Regions from separate parts of the Verrucosispora sp. CNZ293 genome, predicted to be linked through region 2. Evidence: riboswitches for the same ligand, from Rfam matches in the RefSeq annotation. Region 2 holds a riboswitch; the other holds the start of a gene.
What was found. A riboswitch is a leader RNA that binds a small molecule or an ion and turns the genes downstream of it on or off. The one in region 2 is predicted to bind S-adenosylmethionine.
Positions count from the first base shown of each region.

Region 1: another riboswitch for S-adenosylmethionine. It lies ahead of CLT74_RS05830 (ABC transporter substrate-binding protein); the one in region 2 lies ahead of thrC (threonine synthase).

Region 1 is NZ_PEFR01000001.1:1,274,013-1,277,414, forward strand. It holds gene CLT74_RS05825 (amino acid ABC transporter permease) at 1-616, opposite strand, end outside; gene CLT74_RS05830 (ABC transporter substrate-binding protein) at 654-1,502, opposite strand; SAM riboswitch class IV at 1,779-1,891, opposite strand; gene CLT74_RS05835 (urease subunit gamma) at 2,198-2,500, shown strand; gene CLT74_RS05840 (urease subunit beta) at 2,497-2,820, shown strand; gene CLT74_RS05845 (urease subunit alpha) at 2,817-3,402, shown strand, end outside.
Region 2 is NZ_PEFR01000001.1:5,353,524-5,356,925, forward strand. It holds gene CLT74_RS24410 (ABC transporter permease subunit) at 1-127, shown strand, start outside; gene CLT74_RS24415 (DUF4232 domain-containing protein) at 144-875, opposite strand; gene CLT74_RS24420 (DoxX family protein) at 1,163-1,609, shown strand; SAM riboswitch class I at 1,728-1,863, shown strand; gene thrC (threonine synthase) at 1,873-3,159, shown strand; gene CLT74_RS24430 (GNAT family N-acetyltransferase) at 3,401-3,402, shown strand, end outside.

The sequences.
Region 1 (3,402 bases), 4.1 Mb from region 2:
GCAGCGCCGACTGGTTTCCGGTGTTCGCCGCGTAGTCCTGCCCGATCCGGAACAGCTCGCGCTGGCTGGCGAGCAGGCCGAGGAAGTAGACCAGGCTGGAATCCTTGATCAGGGCGATCAGCTGGTTCACCCAGGCCGGCAGGATCCGCCGGATGCCCTGCGGGATGATCACCCGCCGCATCGCCTCACGCCAGGAGAAGCCCAGCGCACGGGCCGCCTCCAACTGGGTGGCCTCCACCGACTGGATGCCCGATCGGAAGATCTCCCCGAGGTACGCCGAGGCGATCAGGGACAGCGCCAGGATCCCCAGCGGGTACGGGTTGGGACCCCACACCTGCATGCCCAGCGGGGCCAGCCCGACCCCGATCAGCAGGATCGTCGCCGCTGCCGGCAGTCCCCGGAAGATGTCGGTGTAGACCCGCGCCGGCCACCGCAGCCAGCGGGTACGCGAGATGCCCGCCACCGCCAGCACGATGCCCATCGCCGAGCCGAGCAGGGCGGCGGTGACCGCCAGGATCAGCGTGTTGGGCAACCCGACGGTGAGCATCTCGGGTAGCGCCTCACGCATCGACTCCCCGTCGAAGAACGTCTCCCACAGGGTGCGCAACGGATCCACAGGTCAACCTCCGCCCTGCTCGCTCGTCGTCCTACGGTCAGGAGGCGGCCGGGGCCGACACGTCACCGCTGCCCGGGGTGAAGTCGGCCGGGATGGGCCGGCCCGGGTAGTACTGCTCCTGCAGGCGGGTCCAGGTGCCGTCGGCGATCACCTCGTCGAGGGCCTTGTTCAGCGCCTCGCGCAGCGCGTCGTTGCCCTTGGCGAAGGCGTACGCGGTGGGTGCCGGGCTGAGTTCCTTCGCCGCCACCGTGATCTTGCCGCCGCTGTCCGCGGCGGTCTTCTCACCGATCTCGGCGGGAGCGATCCACGCGTCCGCGGTACCGGCCTTGAGCTGGTTGATCGCGCCGTTGTAGTCGGGCACCCGCACCGGGTCCAGACCCTTGTTCGTGGCGTAGTCGTCCTGGACGGTGCCCTGCACGACCACCACCCGCTTGCCGGGCAACTGGTCGAAGCTGGTCAGCGGTGACCCGGCGGGCACGTCGAGCCCGAAGTAGCCGAAGTCGTACCCGTTGCCGAAGTCCACTGTCTTCTTGCGCGCCTCGGTGATGGTGATCGAGGAGCTGCCGATGTCGAACTTGCGGTTGCCGACCTGGGCGAGCAGGGCCGAGAAGTCGGTGCCGACGAACTCGACCTTGAGACCGAGCTTGTCGGCGGCGGCGACCAGCAGGTCGTTGTCGAAGCCGGTGAACGTGCCGTCCTTGAGGTACACGTTCGGCGGTGCGTCGGTGAGCGTGCCGGCCCGCAGCACCCCCGGCTGCACCAGGTTGTACGGGTTGTCGGCAGCACTGCCGGCGGAATCCGAGCCGCAGGCGGTCAGGGTGGTCGCGCCGAGGATCGCGGCGACGCCGACGGCGGCGGCCCGGGTCAGGGCAGGAAGGAATCGCACAGGTGTCTCCTGGTTGAGCTGCGGCGGGCACGGACGTGCCGCACCGACGGTCCGCCGCAGGGCGGACCGCTGGGATGGGATCGATGGCAGAGCGGGGAAGGGGCGGTCAACCGAACCGGCAGGGGTTCCGGTGACCGGCGGCGACGCGGTCAGCTACACGCGGCGCTACAGACCCGCATCATGTCGACGTGCCGCCGCCGGGTCAGGCCCGGGCGGGCCACAGGTCGATCGCGGTACGACATGGTTCTCCTCAAGGTCGTGATGACCTGGGAACCCAGGCCACGCTTGCACCGGTGGTTGCACCGATGCCTGGTCCTCACCCGGGGCACCCCTGCGCGGTGGAGGGTTGCCGGCCAGCGAGCCGGGGCTTGACGCTGGCACTCATGACCTGCCGCCGAGGCTAGCAGCCGGTGACCGGCCAGCGTCCACCCGTTATGACCACCCTCACCCCGAGCCAACGCAGGCGAGGTTGCCCGCGAACCGCGTGATCCCTTACGGTCTGCTCAGCGGTGGGCGGTGCGGTCCGCACCCGAGAAGCCACCGCCGGTGCTCCGCGACGTCGGGCCGGGATGGTGGAATCCCGTCGCCCGCGACGGCGTGGCGGACGACCCGGCGGGCGAGCCCCGACCTGCGGGCGGCGCGTCGATGCGCCGGGCCGGCGGCGTCGGGAGCGCGGACATCCACCGGGAGCACCCGTGTATCTCACCCCCCACGAGCAGGACCGCCTGCTCGTCCATGTGGCGGCCGACGTCGCCCGGCGGCGCCGCGAGCGCGGCCTGCGTCTCAACTATCCGGAAGCCGTAGCGGTGATCACCGCCTTCCTGCTCGAAGGGGCCCGCGACGGGCAGTCCGTGGTCGACCTGATGGCCGCCGGCCGCACCGTCCTGACCCGGGACGACGTGCAGGACGGCATCCCCGAGCTGCTGGGGGAGGTGCAGGTGGAGGCGACGTTCCCGGACGGCACCAAGTTGGTGACTGTGCACCACCCGATCCCGTGATCCCCGGGGAGATCCTGCCGGCAGCCGGCCCGGTGGAGATCAACGCCGGTCGTCCGGTCACCACGCTGCTGGTGGTGAACACGGCTGACCGACCGGTGCAGGTCGGGTCGCACTACCACTTCGCCGAGGCCAACCCGGCGCTGGACTTCGACCGGGACGCCGCCTGGGGGCAGCGGCTCGCCGTACCGGCCGGCACCTCGGTGCGTTTCGAGCCGGGCGTGAGCCGTCGGGTGGACCTGGTGCCGCTGGGCGGCGCGCGGATCGTGCCCGGCCTGCGCGGCGAGTGCGCCGGAGCGCTCGACGAAGGGCGGACGGCATGAGCAGCGTCGAACGGGACCGCTACATCGCCCTGTACGGGCCGACCACCGGCGACCGGATCCGGCTGGCCGACACGAACCTGCTCATCGAGATCGAGCAGGACCACTGTGCCGGCGGAGACGAGGCGGTCTTCGGTGGCGGAAAGGTGATCCGGGAGTCGATGGGCCAGTCCCGCGCCACCCGCGCCGAGGGCGCCCTGGACACCGTCATCACCGGGGCGGTCGTCCTCGACCACTGGGGGGTGGTCAAGGCCGACGTCGGGCTGCGGGACGGACGGATCGTCGCGCTCGGTCGGGCCGGCAACCCGGACACCATGGACGGTGTCCATCCGGACCTGGTCATCGGGCCGGCCACCGAGGTGATCGCCGGCAACGGCCGGATCCTGACCGCCGGGGCGGTCGACACCCACGTGCACTTCATCTGCCCGCAACTTGTCGCCGAGGCCCTCGCCAGCGGGGTCACCACCCTGGTCGGCGGCGGCACCGGACCGGCCGAGGGCACCCGGGCCACCACCGTCACCCCGAACGCCTGGCACCTGGCCCGGATGCACGAGGCCCTCGACACGTTCCCGGTGAACGTGCTGC
Region 2 (3,402 bases):
GGGGTTGCTCTCCACACCCGTGCAGACCGACGACATCGTCCGGGGCACCGTCTCGGCGATCTGCTACGCGACGGTGTTCTGGGGCCTGGCCTTCTGGCGCTTCACCCGCAAGGACATCACCAGCTGAGCGCACCCGAACGTGGTCAGAGCAGCGGGACCGGTGTGGTGGGCGGCGGGTCGGGCGCTGCCCGCGTCGGCTCCGGCGTTCTCGGCTCCTGTTTCCGCCAGGCGCTGACCCCGAGCCGGTCGGTGTTGCCCAGGTCGATCCGCCCCTGCATGACGACCCGCTGGGCGGGCTGACCGCGCAGCGGGGCGACGTCGAGGTGCTCGGCGTTCGTCGCCACCACCGTCGGGTCGTCGACCAGGTTGCGCCAGAGCAGCGCGGCACCGGCCGCCTCGCCGGGAGCCAACACCAACGGCCGGGGTGGCTTGTCGAAGCCGGACGTGATTCCTGTCGCGCCGTGGATCACCCGGACCGAAATGGCATTGCCGTCCGCGTCCCGCAGTCGCGGCTCCGGATACCCGTGCAGCCGGTAGGGGTGGTCACCGCAGTTGACAAGTTCGAGGCCCATCGCCCGCAGCCCCATGGCGGCACTGACGCCGCGGTAGGTGATCCGCACACCGGAGTCGGGGCAGCCGGAGGTCGGGCCGTTGTCGACGCCGGGATCGCGGTCACGGGACGGCGTGTCACCGAGCGCGCCGGACATCGGGTCGCCGGGCGCGCTGGAGGTCGGCACCGGGCCGACCGGTGCGCCCACCCCGTCGCCGACCGGGGCGCAGCCGGCGAGGAGGGCGAGCGCTGCGGCGCCCGCGATCGGCACGGCGACGAGCCGACGGAGACCGGTGGTCGGGCTGCGGAACGTTGCGCCTGGCATCCGAGCATCGTCGCACCGGCCGCCGCGGCCTGTGGCCCCGCCGTGGGTGTGCGCGGACCACGAGGTCGGGTCGGGTCTCGTCGGGTCGCGCGGACGGCGGCATACTCCGCCCGCTCCGGCCGGTGCCGGACCAGCTACTCCGGTCCGGGTGGGAGAAACAGCTGCGGTTTCCGGAAGCTCCGCCCACTAGGATGAGTGTGGGAGCGTTCCCACGAAGAGAGATTGCATCGACAACTATTTATGACTTCCGCATTCTGGTACCACCACCCCACTCGTAGGAGGTACCAATGCGTGCTGACCGGTTCGGCGGGCCGGCTCTGTCCCTGTTCCGCATCGTCATCGGGTTGTTGTTCCTCATTCACGGCATGTCGTCCGTGTTCGGGATCTTCGGCGGCAACCGTGGCACCGGCGAGGCCGTACCCCTGGGCCAGTGGCCCGGCTGGTACGCCGCGCTGATCCAGTTGGTCTGTGGCGGCCTCGTGCTCCTGGGGCTGTTCACCCGGCCCGCGGCCCTGCTGGCGTCGGGCTCCATGGCCTACGCGTACTTCGTGGTCCACCAGCCCGAGGCGCTGCTGCCGCTGCGCAACCACGGCGAGTTGTCCGTGCTCTTCTGCTGGTCGTTCTTCCTGATCGCGGTGCTCGGTCCGGGCACCTGGGCAGTGGACAACCTGTGGCGGCGCGGGGACGCGACTGTCGCCCTGGATCGGGCTGAACCACGATCCGTCCCGGCCTGACGGCAGTGCCTCAGCGGCGCCGGGGCACGCGACGGCGCCGCTGAGGTTTCGCTCACAGGCTGGGATTGACCGGCGACGGCCGCGCCCGGATTGCCTAGACTCGGCCACACAACTGCATACCTCATCCAGAGGGGCTGAGGGATACGGCCCGACGACGCCCCGGCAACCACCTCGCACGCTCACCGTTGAGCGTTCGGCGGGGCAGGTGCCAATTCCGTCCCCGCCGCAGGGTGCGATGCGGGGAAAGATGAGAGGACTTCGACATGACGTCGACGCTCGCCCCGTCCGGCATCGACACCGCCGCCAGCCCCGCCCGCGCCCTGGTCTGCCGGGCCTGTTCGGCCCGCTACCCGCTCGCCGCCCAACACGCCTGTTACGAGTGCTTCGGCCCGCTGGAGGTCGACTACGACCCGGCCGCGCTCGCCAGCGTGACCCGCGAGCAGATCGAGGCCGGCCCGCGCAATCTCTGGCGGTACGCCGCCCTGCTGCCCGCCGGCCAGGACCCGGCCGCCAGGGTCACCCTGGACCCGGGGTTCACCCCGCTGGTGGCCGCCGACCGGCTCGCCGCCGAGTTGGGCATCACCGCTCCGCTGTGGGTCAAGGACGACAGCGCCAATCCCACCCACTCGTTCAAGGACCGGGTGGTGTCGGTCGCGCTTACCGCCGCCCGCGCGCTGGGTTTCTCCCGGTTCGCCTGCGCCTCCACCGGTAACCTGGCCAACTCCGTCGCCGCGCACGCCGCCCGGGTCGGTGCACCGTCCGTGGTCTTCATCCCGAGCGACCTGGAGCAGGGCAAGGTCGTCACCACCGCCGTCTACGGCGGCGACTTGGTCGCCATCGACGGGTCGTACGACGACGTGAATCGGCTCTGTGGCGAGCTCGTCGAGACCGACGAGTTCGAGGACACCGCGTTCGTCAACGTCAACGTGCGGCCCTACTACGCGGAGGGGTCCAAGACGCTCGGGTACGAGGTGGCCGAGCAACTCGGCTGGCGGATCCCCGCCCAGGTGGTCATTCCGATGGCCTCGGGCGAACTGCTCACCAAGATCGACAAGGCGTTCAGCGAGCTTGTCGAGATCGGCCTGGTCGAGGCCCCGGCCGGCGGTTGGAAGGTGTTCGGCGCGCAGTCCGCCGGTTGCAACCCGATCGCCACCGCACTGCACGGCGGCACCGACGCCATCACCCCGGTCAAGCCCACAGGCATCGCCAAGTCGCTGAACATCGGCGACCCGGCGGCCGGGCTGTACGCCCTGGAGGCGGTGCGTCGTACCGGTGGCTGGATGGATCACGCCGACGACGACGAGATCCGCGCGGGGGTGCGCCTGTTGGCGCGTACCACAGGGGTCTTCGCGGAGACGGCCGGCGGGGTGACCGTGGCGGTGCTGCGCAAGCTTGTCGAGTCGGGCCGGTTGGACCCGACCGCCGAGACGGTGGTGTTCAACACCGGCGAGGGGCTGAAGACGCTCGACGCGGTGGCCGGTGAGGTCGGCCCCACCCACCGGATCAAGCCGTCGCTGCGCGCGGCCCGGGACGCGGGCCTGCTGAGCTGACCGCGACGGTCGGGGAGTAAGCGGCATTTCGCAGGGAGTGAGCGAAACACGCCGCCGGGGACTTGACGACCGCAAACGGACGGCGCAAGATGCTCCGTGCGGGAGGGCGCTTCGCCGTAGACTTTCAGTCTTTACGACCCAGCGCCGGAGGCGTTGTGCGATCGTCCCTCCCGACCAACGTCCGAGCGGGCCAGCGAAAATTCGCTGGCCCGCTCGCCTGTCTCTGGCGCAGGCTGCCGGCAT